Regions from separate parts of the Aeromonas sp. EU05-FHT14A05 genome, predicted to be linked through region 3. Evidence: predicted binding sites of a transcription regulator. Region 3 holds the regulator's gene; each other region holds the start of a gene.
What was found. The regulator LexA, encoded in region 3, represses DNA repair genes until DNA is damaged. The targets are predictions, from matches to a motif close to ANCTGTNTNNNNANACAGNT.
Positions count from the first base shown of each region.

Region 1: the regulator LexA is predicted to act here: its motif matches at 2,576-2,595, upstream of ruvA (Holliday junction branch migration protein RuvA).
Region 2: the regulator LexA is predicted to act here: its motif matches at 2,017-2,036, upstream of AC3WR3_RS10150 (DUF4250 domain-containing protein).

Region 1 covers NZ_JBYTDH010000019.1:9,449-13,650, forward strand. Annotated here, with positions in the region: gene ruvB (Holliday junction branch migration DNA helicase RuvB) at 822-1,832, opposite strand; gene ruvA (Holliday junction branch migration protein RuvA) at 1,908-2,522, opposite strand; gene AC3WR3_RS19535 (proline--tRNA ligase) at 2,779-4,202, shown strand, end outside.
Region 2 covers NZ_JBYTDH010000005.1:311,410-315,611, forward strand. Annotated here, with positions in the region: gene AC3WR3_RS10140 (fumarate hydratase) at 1-1,358, shown strand, start outside; gene AC3WR3_RS10145 (cell division inhibitor) at 1,513-1,992, opposite strand; gene AC3WR3_RS10150 (DUF4250 domain-containing protein) at 2,226-2,423, shown strand; gene AC3WR3_RS10155 (glycogen/starch/alpha-glucan phosphorylase) at 2,820-4,202, shown strand, end outside.
Region 3 covers NZ_JBYTDH010000021.1:12,433-16,634, reverse strand. Annotated here, with positions in the region: gene plsB (glycerol-3-phosphate 1-O-acyltransferase PlsB) at 1-2,007, opposite strand, end outside; gene lexA (transcriptional repressor LexA) at 2,212-2,838, shown strand; gene AC3WR3_RS20140 (hypothetical protein) at 3,297-3,506, shown strand; gene AC3WR3_RS20135 (SCO family protein) at 3,721-4,202, shown strand, end outside.

The sequences.
Region 1 (4,202 bases), on a different contig from region 3:
ACATTAACAACAAGGCAATATAGAGGAACAAAAAAAGCTAATGTTTAACATCTAGTAAACATTAACTGCAGTTCTATTCTCGCCTATAATGATGGCTGTTTTATATCATCTTTATTTGATTGAAATCAATGTAAACCCATCATCAATACATGCCTTTTCAAGGCAACTTACAAGCCGTTTCCCATTAATTTTGGGAGCTTGCTCACAAAAAAAATCAAACCGTAAATACTTGATTTAAATCAATTTTAACTCTCGTCAAAATAGTTTCAATTCTGTTAAACAAATAGACGATATGAGCAGGCTCACCCTTATCAATCCGATATTTCAAGAATGGTGCAGGCCATCATGAAATCAATTTAAAACCAACAAAAACACATGTTTATGCGGATAGGGCCATCTCGAAAAATCATTAATTTATCTAATCCGAAACACATAGATTTTCTTGTTTGTCCGGCCCGGCAAGAGCTCCTACAATGCGCCTCGCAGTGAGGGCACACCTCTGGATACAGGCCGGTCATTCCGGGTTCCCGGTACGTATTCGATGAACATTTCGAACCTGTTTGTTGGGATTAATGATGAAAAAGTTTGTTGCCAAGACCATCCGTTACTACAAGCTTTCGTTCGTTCAACTCTATCAAATGAACCGACTCTGAGGCCTCGCGACGGCTCCTTTGTTTTTTCCCGACCGGTCTGCAGACGCACTCACTGTCTGTGAACATCCATCCTGAATTGTCTTTGCCCACCGCATCCGCCGTGGGCTTTTTTTTGCCCGGATAATAAAAAACCGCCCTGGGGGCGGTTTGTCGTTCAAAAGGCTGCTTTTACTGCTCATCTGGCCGTTGCAGGCCAAAGTGCGCATAAGCTCTCGGTGTCGCGATCCGCCCTCTGGGTGTACGTTGCAGATAGCCTTGCTGGATCAGATAAGGCTCCAGCACGTCCTCTATGGTGTCCTTCTCTTCCCCTATGGCGGCGGCCAGGTTGTCGAGACCCACTGGCCCCCCCATAAACTTGTCGATGACGGCCAACAATAGCTTGCGGTCCATGAAGTCGAACCCCTCATTGTCCACGTCCAGCATGTCCATGGCACGGGCCGCTATGGGTCCATCAATGCGACCATCGGATTTCACCTGGGCGAAATCCCGCACCCGTCTTAACAGACGGTTAGCAATCCGCGGGGTCCCCCGGGAGCGACGAGCCACCTCCAGCGCCCCGTCCCCCGACATGTCGAGCCCGAGGCAGCGGGCGCTGCGGGAGACGATGTCGGTGAGATCCTTGACGTTGTAGAACTCCAGGCGCTGGACTATCCCGAAGCGGTCACGCAACGGGCTGGTCAGGGAGCCGGCCCGGGTGGTGGCCCCGATCAGGGTGAAGGGGGGCAGATCGAGCTTGATGGAGCGGGCGGCAGGCCCCTCTCCTATCATGATGTCGAGCTGGTAATCCTCCATGGCCGGATAGAGCACCTCCTCCACCACGGGGCTGAGGCGGTGGATTTCGTCGATGAACAATACATCGTTCGGTTCGAGGTTGGTGAGCAGGGCGGCGAGATCGCCGGCCTTCTCCAGCACCGGGCCCGAGGTGGTCTTGATGTTGACCCCCATCTCGTTGGCCACGATATTCGCGAGCGTGGTCTTGCCAAGCCCGGGCGGGCCGAAGATCAGCAGATGATCGAGGGCCTCCCCGCGCTGGCGGGCGGCCTCGATGAAGATCTCCATCTGGTCGCAGACGTGATCCTGCCCGGTGTAATCCGCCAGCTTCCTGGGCCGGATGGCCCTATCGATGACCTCGTCCTCGCGGGCAGCACCGGCCGAGATGAGACGATCCGCTTCAATCATGCACTACCTCACGCTCTGCATCCCCGCGGTCACCGTCCAGTGACCCGGGATGATCCGCTTGCTTCATTGTCATCCTCACACCAGGCTGCGCAGGGATTCACGGATGATGGCTTCCACCGACATGCCCTCGCTGGCCACCTTGGCCACGATCTGGCTCGCCTGCTGCGGCTTGTAACCGAGCGCCACCAGGGCGCTGGCCGCCTCTTCGCTGGCATCGGGGGCACGCAGCTGGCTCTCCTGGGCGGGCAGGCTGATGGCGGCAGGGGAGAAGAGATCGTGGCTGACCCAGCCCTTGAGGCGGTCTTTCATCTCCACCACCAGCCGCTCGGCGGTCTTCTTGCCCACACCGGGCAACTTGACCAGGGAGCTTATCTCCTCGCGCTCGACGCTCATCACGAACTGGGTGGCCGTCATGCCGGAGAGAATGGCCAGCGCCAGCTTGGGGCCGACCCCGTTGGTCTTGATCAGCTCGCGAAACAGCGCCCGCTCCTGCTTGTGGTTGAAGCCATAGAGCAGCTGGGCATCTTCGCGCACCACGAAGTGGGTGTGAATGACAGCTTCCTTCCCGAGCTCGGGCAGATCATAGAAGCAGCTCATGGGCATGTGCACTTCATAGCCCAGGCCCCCCACTTCGATCAGTACCTCAGGGGGTTGTTTCTCGATGATGACGCCTCTCAAGCGACCGATCATGTTCTCTTCCTCGCCACGCAGACTCTTGCAAATTGGGTCATAGCATAAAGAATAACTGGATAAGTATCCAGCATAGGGCTTGTCCCGCGATCTGCCGCTCCCCCTCCCCTGCCCGGGGGGACAAGGCCCGTGCCAACGCGGCCCTTCCCCCTTGCCTGGCTGAATTTAGCCCTTGGGCCACGGGGCTCGGCCTGTTAAAATTCCGCACTTGAAATTTTCCAGGGCCAAGGGCCCGAACTAGCGAAGGTCTACCGCGATGCGTACCAGCCAATATCTGCTTTCCACTCTCAAGGAAACCCCCTCCGACGCTGAAGTCATCAGCCACCAGCTGATGCTGCGCGCCGGCATGATCCGTAAACTGGCCTCCGGCATGTACGCCTGGCTGCCAACCGGTCTGCGGGTACTGAAAAAGATCGAGAACATTGTTCGCGAAGAGATGAACAATGCTGGTGCCATCGAAGTTTCCATGCCGGTGGTGCAACCCGCCGAGCTGTGGCAGGAGTCCGGCCGCTGGGATGACTACGGCCCCGAACTGTGCCGCCTGACCGACCGTCACAACCGTCCCTTCGTGCTGGGCCCGACCCACGAAGAGGTGATCACCGCCCTGATCCGTTACGAAGTGAACAGCTACAAGCAGCTGCCGCTGAATCTGTACCAGATCCAGACCAAGTTCCGCGACGAGGTGCGTCCCCGTTTCGGCGTGATGCGCGGCCGCGAGTTCCTGATGAAGGATGCCTACTCCTTCCACATCGACAAGGCCTCGCTGATCGAGACCTACGAGAAGATGCACGCCGCCTACTGCGCCGCCTTCACCCGCATGGGTCTGAACTTCCGTCCGGTGCAGGCCGACACCGGCTCCATCGGCGGCACCGGCTCCCACGAATTCCAGGTGCTGGCCGAGAGCGGTGAAGACTTGATCGCCTTCTCCGATACATCCGATTACGCCGCCAACATCGAGATGGCCGAAGCGCTGGCACCGGCTGGCGAGCGCGCCGCTGCCACCGCTGCCCTGACCAAGGTCGCCACCCCGGCCGTTCACACCATCGACGAAGTGGCCGCCTTCCTCAACGTGGCACCGACCGCCATCGCCAAGACCCTGCTGGTACTGGCCGAAGCAGACGAGCACGGCAAGCAGGCCGTTATCGCCCTGGTGCTGCGTGGCGACCACGAGCTGAACGAAATCAAGGCCGAGAAGCTGGCTGGTGTTGCCAACCCGCTCACCTTCGCCAACGACGAGCAGATCAAGGCTGCCGCCGGTTGCGATGCAGGCTCCATCGGCCCGGTCGGCTTTGCCGGTCGCATCATCGTCGATCGCAGCGCCGCCCAGCTGAGCGATTTTGTTTGCGGCGCCAACGAGACCGGCTTCCACCTGACCGGTGCCAACTGGGATCGCGATATCGCTACCTATGAAGTTGCCGACCTGCGCAACGTGGTGGAAGGCGACCCCAGCCCCTGCGGCCAGGGCAAGCTGCTGCTCAAGCGCGGCATCGAAGTGGGCCACATCTTCCAGCTGGGTACCAAGTACTCCGAAGCCATGAAGGCGAGCGTGCTGAACGAGGGCGGCAAGTCCGTCACCATGGAGATGGGTTGCTACGGTATAGGTGTTTCCCGTCTGGTGGCCGCCGCCATCGAGCAGAACAACGACCAGTACGGCATCATCTGGCCGGAGGCCATAGCCCC
Region 2 (4,202 bases), on a different contig from region 3:
GCATGTCTGCCGAAGGGCATCGCCCCCTGTGCCAGGACACCGGCATCGTCACCTGCTTCGTCAAGATCGGCATGCAGGTGCAGTGGGACAGCGACATGACGGTGCAGGAGATGGTGGACGAGGGCACCCGCCGCGCCTACACCAATCCGGACAACCCGCTGCGTGCCAGCGTGCTGGCGGATCCCGCCGGCAGTCGCAAGAACACCAAGGACAACGCCCCTGCCGTGGTGCACATCGACATGATCCCGGGGGACAAGGTGGAAGTGAGCATAGCGGCCAAGGGCGGCGGCTCCGAGAACAAGTCCAAGATGGTGATGCTCAACCCCTCCGACGACGTGGTCGAATGGGTGCTCAAAACCGTGCCGACCATGGGCGCCGGCTGGTGCCCGCCTGGCATGCTGGGGATCGGCATCGGCGGTACCGCCGAGAAGGCGGCCGTGCTCGCCAAGGAAGCCCTGATGGAGCACATCGACATTCAGGAGCTGATCGCCCGGGGTCCAGAGACCACAGAAGAGAAGCTGCGGGTCGAGCTCTATGACAAGGTCAACCGGCTGGGGATCGGCGCCCAGGGGCTGGGGGGCCTCACCACAGTGCTGGACGTGAAGGTCAAATCCGCCCCGACCCATGCCGCCTCCAAGCCGGTGGTGATGATCCCCAACTGCGCCGCCACTCGCCACGTTCACTTCGAGCTCGATGGCTCTGGCCCCGCCGAATTGACTCCGCCGAGGCTGAGTGACTGGCCGGAAATCACCCGTGAAGCGGGCGGCAACGTGCGCCGGGTCAATGTCGATGGCATCACCAAGGCCGAGCTCGCCAGCTGGAAGAGCGGCGATACCGTGCTGCTGTCCGGCAAGATCCTCACCGGCCGTGACGCCGCCCACAAGCGCATTGCCGACATGCTGAAAAATGGCGAAGGCTTGCCGGAAGGGGTCGACTTCACCAACCGCTTCATCTACTACGTCGGCCCGGTCGATGCGGTGCGTGACGAAGTGGTCGGCCCGGCCGGTCCCACCACCTCCACCCGGATGGACAAGTTCACCGACATGATGCTGGGTGAAACCGGCCTCATCGGCATGATAGGCAAGTCCGAGCGGGGTCCGAAAACCGTCGAGAGCATCAAGCAACACCAGGCCGTCTATCTGATGGCAGTGGGTGGTGCCGCCTACCTGGTGGCCAAGGCCATCAAGAAGGCCCGTGTGGTAGCCTTCGCCGATCTGGGCATGGAAGCCATCTATGAGTTCGAGGTGGAAGACATGCCGGTGACAGTGGCGGTGGACTCCCAGGGCAACAACATCCATGAAACCGGCCCGGCCTACTGGTCTGCCAAAATTGCCGAGCTGGATACCAGGCTCGCCTGATCCGGTACAAGCCCCTGGTGGGGCGCCGGGCAGATGGCAGCCCAGGCCATATGACAGAAGGCGACCTCAGGGTCGCCTTTCTCGTCTTGGTTGCCGCCCTGCCAGACTGACGTGGGGTGGGGAGCCCTGCCAGCCCGAGTCGGCACGATATGACTCAATGGTTCAGGTAGACGTCCTGCCCACCGTAGCAGAGAGTGCCCCCCTGGGAAGGGGCGGGCTCGAAGAAGCGGGTCAGGACACCGGCACGCTGTCCCAGGGTGCTGAGGCGGCTGCGATCCAGGGCAACCCGTTCGGGCAGCCAGGTCAAGACGGCGGCACAATGGCCGTTGGCCAGGCTCTGCTCCAGCAGACGTTGCCAGTTCTTGATCTTGGGGCCGTGAACCACCAGTACCCGGGCGGGATTGATTCCCTGGGCCTGCAGCTGCTTGGCAACGGGCAGCCCTGGCGGGGCTATGAGCAGGATCCAGCCGCTGTCGCTTTGGCTCAATCTTCCCAGCGCATCCAGCAACGGGGCTTCATGGAGATCCATGGCCAGTCGATGCTCATGCTCCGCCTTGCTCTGATGGCGGGTGGGCCAGGTGGTGATCACACCGGCAGAGGAGGAGAGTGGGCGGTGACTCAGGGGCTGGCTCATATGTGTGTCCTGTATGAATAACCATGCTGTATGTGTATACAGTAGTTCTATCTCATGCCAGTGACAAGGCGTTTGTGATTAAAAATGTGAGCCGACTAACAGGGGTTTTTATTAACTATTTGAATTTAAACACTATTTATATTGATGATGGGGCGGGTGTTTTTTAACCTGTAGACAAAGCGCGGGCCGGCGCTCATGGTTATACAGTATGTATGGCAAGAGGAGGGACCAAGATGGATGTGAGCACCTTGCAACGGCTGGACGCCAATATTCTGCTCGGGATCATCAACGAGAAGCTGCGGCTGGAGTGCGATGGTCTGGAAGAGTTGCTGGCTTACTACGACATGACGGAGGATCAGCTGGCCACCCGTCTGCAGCAGATTGGTTATCACTACGACCCTATGAGTAACCAGTTCAAGGCCCATGGTTAATTCAGCTCGGGAAGCTGCCCCAATTGGGGCAGCTTCCTTTTATTGCCGTGCCGATGCACCAAGCATTGAAAGCGATTTCATCACCGGCCGAGTCGGCGCTTATTTTCACGTATTTTCAGCCGCTGGCAATCATTGAAAACCTATTCATGAATCCAACTTTTTGAATTTCACTCAATGATTTGATTTTTAAGGTTATTTTTATTTTGTTCAGGGAGGATATAGGAAAGGGTTTTCATGGTGAAACTGTCATTTTTATACGTTAAAGTGTGACTCACGTTAACTTTTAAACCCCCGGCTTTAGCTAGTATGCCCACGCCGGAACATATTCTGAGATAACAACAGCGCCGGTCCCTCAAGGGGATAACATTTTTTATTTGTAACGAAGGAAAATGGTTTATGGCTACCAAGAAGAAGACAGACCAGGATCTCCAACTGGATAAAGATCAGCTCAAGGCGAGTATCGTGCGTCACCTGCGTTCTACCTTGGGTACAAGCGAACAGAAAGCCTCTCCCGAAGCATGGTGGAAAGCGACCGCTGCCGCCGTCAACGAACAGGTGTACGAGCGCCTGACCCGTACTCAGCAGACTCACTTCAAGAAAGATACTCGTGCGATTCACTATCTCTCTGCTGAATTCCTGATGGGGCGTCTGACCTCCAACAACCTGCACAACCTCTCCCTGTACAAGACTTGCGAAGAGGCCCTGGGTGAACTCGGTCTGGAACTGACCGACCTGTGCGAGCAAGAGCCGGACATGGCCCTCGGCAACGGCGGCCTGGGTCGTCTGGCCGCCTGCTTCATCGACTCCCTGGCCACCCTGAATTACCCGGCGGTGGGCTACGGCATCCATTACGAGCACGGCCTGTTCCGTCAGGAGATCCAGGATGGCCGCCAGATCGAGCGCCCGGACTCCTGGCGTGAATATGGCAACCCCTGGGAGATCTGCCGCCCCGAGTCGGTGCAGGAGATCCCGCTCTACGGCTACGTGGAAACCGTGTTCGGTGACAAGGGCGGCCTGAAGAAGGTGTGGCACGCCGGTCGCAAGATCAAAGGGGTGCCCTGGGACATTCCTGTGGTGGGCTTTGGCGGTCACACCGTCAACATCCTGCGCCTGTGGGAATCCCGCGCCTCCGAGTTCTTCGACTGGGACGTGTTCAACGCCGGTGGTTACATCGACTCCCAGGCAGAGAAGGCCCAGGCCGAGACCATCTCCAAGGTGCTCTACCCGAATGACGAGACAGATGCAGGCAAAGAGTTGCGTCTGATCCAGCAGTACTTCTTCTGTGCCTGCTCCATCAAGGACATCATGCGCCGCTACAAGCGGGTCCATGGTTCGGATTTCCGTAACTTTGCCGCGCAAATTGCCATCCAGCTCAACGATACCCACCCGACGGTGGCCATCCCCGAGTTGATGCGGGTGCTGGTGGACGAGGAAGACTTGAACTGGGATGCAGCCTGGGCCATCTGCTACCAGGTCTTCTCCTACACCAACCACACCCTGCTGCCGGAAGCGCTGGAGAAGTGGTCCGTCAGCCTGTTCGAGAAGGTGCTGCCCCGTCATCTCGAGATCATCTACGAGATCAACGCCCGCTTCCTGAACGATCTGGTGGAGCCCAAGTGGCCGGGCAACGACACCATCAAGGCCAAGCTCTCCATCATCGAAGAAGGGGACGTGCGCAAGGTGCGCATGGGCAACCTGTGCGTCATCGGCTCCTCCAAGGTGAACGGCGTGGCCGAGATCCACTCCAAGCTGGTGAAAGAGGATCTCTTCCCCGAGTAT
Region 3 (4,202 bases):
ATCGACCAGCTCCGGCAGCTCGTCCTCTTCGTAGCGCAGGAACAGCTCTGTCTTGAGCAGCGGGTAGATGTCGATGCAGCGGGCGACGATCTCGCCGCGGGAGATCCCTTCGCAGCGCTCGATCAGGGCCGCCACCAGGGAGGGCAGGGCGAACAGGTGGAGTATGTTGTTGCGGTAGTAGGTCAGCAGGATCGCCTGATAGCGATCGAGGCTGATGATCTGCCCCAGCTTGTCCTCGCTCACCTCGAACTTGTTGAGCTCCATGGCCTGATCCAGCAGTGTCCTGGCATCCTCGTCCGGCATGGTGCTCTTGGGGCTGTAGGGCACCTGCTTGAGCAGGTCCAGATAGGTGTTGATCTGGGCCTGCAGCTCGTCCCGGGTCAGGGCATGGCGTTCGGCGGCCAGCAGCGCCAGGGCACTCAGGGTCAGGCCGTTGACGGCGGCGGCATCGTTGATCCGGGTCATCAGCAGCTCGGCCAGCTGGTTGACGGTGGGGGCCATCCATTCGGGGCGCTCCTCCCGGCCTATGCTCTCCTTCCAGTGCGGCACATGCTCGCCGAGGTAGCTGTTGAGGGTCAGCGGCTCGCCGAAGTTGACGAAGCCCCGGCCATAGTTGCGCAGCTTGCGCAGTATGCCGAGCACCTGCAGGAAGCTCTCCTTCTCCTTGCGGCTCCCCTTGAGCTCGTTGTGGTAGGTGTTCACCTCCATCACGTGCTCGTAGCCCAGATAGACGGGCACCAGGGTGACCGGCCTGTCCAGCCCGCGCATCATGGCCTGCAGTGTCATCGCCAGCATGCCGGTCTTGGGGGGCAGCAGGCGGCCGGTGCGCGAGCGACCCCCTTCGGTGAAGAACTCCACCGAGTAGCCCTTGGCAAACAGCAGGTTCAGGTATTCACGAAATACCGTGCTGTAGAGCGGGTTGCCCTTGAAGGTGCGGCGGATGAAGAAGGCGCCGCCGTGGCGGAAGATGGGGCCCGCCGGCCAGAAGTTGAGGTTGATGCCCGCCGCGATATGGGGCGGCACCATGCCCTGGTGGTAGATGACGTAGGAGAGCAGCAGGTAGTCCATGTGGCTGCGATGGCAGGGGACGTAGACTATCTCGTGCCCTTCCTGGGCGAGCTGGCGCACCTGCTCGGCACCGTTGACCGAGAGGCCGCGGTAGAGCTTGTTCCACAGCCAGCCGAGGAAGCTCTCCCCGAGCCGGATCAGCCGGTAGGAGAAGTTGGAGGCGATCTCGTCCATGTAGCCATGGGCGCGCTTCTGGGCTTTTTCGAGGCTGATCCCCTCCCGTCTGGCCTCTTCCTCGATGGCCTGCTGGATCACGCTCGACTCCAGCAACTGCTTGAACAGCAGGTTGCGGTTCGGCAGCTTGGGGCCGGTGGCCGCCAGCTGCTGGCGACTGAAGTGGGTGCGGGCCACCCGCGCCAGCTTGTGGGCGATGGCCTCGTCGGTGCCGTGCTTGTCCGCCATGTAGCGCAATGAGAGCGGCGGTGAGAAGCGCACCAGGTTTTCGCGCCCTTTCAGGATCACGATCAACGCCTTCTTGAGCCGGTTCGGGGCCAAGCTGCTGATGATGTTCCAGCCGGAGGCTTCCTCGCCTTCCCGGCCGGGGGCGCGGCCCCAGAACAGGGTGACGGGCACCACCTGGATATCCAGCTCGGGATCCTGCTTGTGCAAGTCCAGCAGCTGGTGGAACTCCTGCAGGAAGGGCAGCGGCTTGTTGCGCGTGCCAAACAGGGGAGGCGGACGATCCAGACAGACGTAGCGCGGCAGCAGCTGGCCACCCAGCTCCAGCGGCGTGAACGGGCCGGGCAGGCCGAGATCCTCGCAGCACTGTTGCAGGGTCATCAGGTCGGTGATCGAGCTGGTCTTCAGGGCATAGACTATGGGTCTTGCCGGATCCAGCTTGAGTTCCGTGATGGGATTTTCCGGCAGGCTCTTGTGATTGACCAAGCCACTGACCGGCCATTGCAGGATGGCTCTGGAAATGTTCTGTCCAAGGGACATGTGCGTCTGCTCTCCAAAAAAATGCGGCGTGAGCATAGCAAATCACCGACGGCTTGTCGCCGAGAGGTAGGATGAGTGCCTTTTCAGGATAGAAGGTGCGGGAATTTTGCGACAAGGTGGGGACAAATATCAGCAACGCCTTGCCTTGGCCACAGCACTGTATATACTGCCAGTGTGCTGTATAAAAAGACAGGTGCCAATGCTATGAAACCCCTTACCCCCCGCCAGGCTGAAGTGCTGGAGCTTATCAAGGCGAACATGAGCGAGACCGGCATGCCGCCGACTCGCGCCGAGATCGCCCAGAAGCTTGGCTTCAAGTCGGCCAATGCGGCCGAGGAACATCTGAAGGCCCTGGCCAAGAAAGGGGTCATCGAGATCATGCCCGGCACCTCCCGCGGCATCCGCCTGCTGCTCGAGGAAGAGGAGGCCGCGCCAGAAGAGAACGGCCTGCCGCTCATCGGCAAGGTCGCGGCCGGCGAGCCCATCCTAGCCCAGGAGCACATCGAGAGCCACTATCAGGTGGATCCCGCCCTGTTCCACCCGCGGGCAGACTTCCTGTTGCGGGTGCAGGGCATGAGCATGAAGAACATCGGCATCATGGATGGGGATCTGCTGGCGGTGCACAAGACCCAGGAGGTGCGCAACGGCCAGGTGGTGGTGGCGCGTCTCGATGAAGACGTCACCGTCAAGCGCTTCCAGCGCAAGGGCAGCCAGGTGTGGCTGCTGCCGGAGAACGAGGATCTCTCCCCCATCGAGGTGGATCTCTCCAGCCAGCACCTGACCATCGAAGGGCTGGCGGTCGGGGTCATTCGCAACGCCGACTGGATGTAGCCATCGAACATGCCAAGGGGCCTCCTGCGGGAAGCCCCTTCGTTTGTGCGTTTTCCCCGATCTCCTTTCCTCCCCGATCCCCGCCATTGCCGCCACCCAGATCCACCGCAAACAGTACCGCCACGCATCGTGCATTTCGGATATATCCTTTGAGAAGGCCCGCAGTGTCATGGCCGGATAACCGCCATGACCTTGAGTGTGCCGCCAGGTCAGCATGGGTAGCAGGGATGCATCACGGCTGGGGCGGTGCGGGACAGGAGAGTCGTCAGGCAGCAGGACGACTCAATACAGTCAGTACGCGACGGTGCCTGGTCTGCCTCCCGATGGCAGTCACACTGGTCGGCGTGGCCTGTTGAGCAAGGAGGACAGGTATGGCTTCAAGCTCGCCGTGGGATCCGGGTCCGGCCGCAACCGCAACCCCCGCATCCTCCATCACCCGATTCATCAAGGGCAGTCGGATGACGTGGTTTTATGCGCTCTGGGTCTATCACAAGGGCGATGGCTGGACCATCTGGCTGGGGTGCCCCAAGGACAAGATTGTCCGCCTGGTTCGTCTGTTCCGCCGCCACCACGACATAGGTTTGCCAGATGCTCCCTGGACGGCCCCGGTCATTCCGCTGCGCGCCACTATCCGGCGCCCCCAAGGGCAGCGAAGACTGCGACCCTGAGCCAGTCCCCCGAACAGTGTGTGAGCCCCACCCGGTGTGGGGCTTTTCTTTATCCCCGCCATGGCCGGGAGATAGTGGTTGTCTCCTCCCTATGGGGACCTTTCCTGACCGGGTTCCGGACTCGGGACTAGGCAGAAACGGGGCCTGGCGGGTTACAATAGCCCTTCATTGGCCCCGCCATCTGGCTGGTTGAACTAGCAAGGTTCTGTTTTATATGGTTAAACCACGTTTTTCCCTGCTGTTGTTGCTCTTCGTCGGCAGCATAATGGCGGCTTATTACTGGAGCCAACCCTCCCTGCCTGCGCAGGCGGATTATTATCCGGTAGGGCGCGACATCAATCCCTTCACCCTCACGGATGGGGATGGGAAGCCCTTCACCGCCGCCAATCTGGCGGGGCACTGGACCTTCCTGTTCATCGGCTACACCTATTGTCCCGACGTCTGCCCGACCGCCCTGGCGGATCTGCGCTCCATCTACCCGGATCTGAAGAAGATCTCGCCCAGCAGCCAGGTGGTCTTCGTCTCGGCGGATCCCCAGCGGGATGACAGTGCCCGCCTCAAGAGCTACACCGCCTTCTTCCATCCGGAGTTCAAGGCGGCGACCGGCCCCCACCGCGCCCTCTTCCCCCTGGTGCGCAACCTTGGCCTCGTCTATTCCATCGTGGAGAGCGAACGCAAGGATTACCTCATAGACCA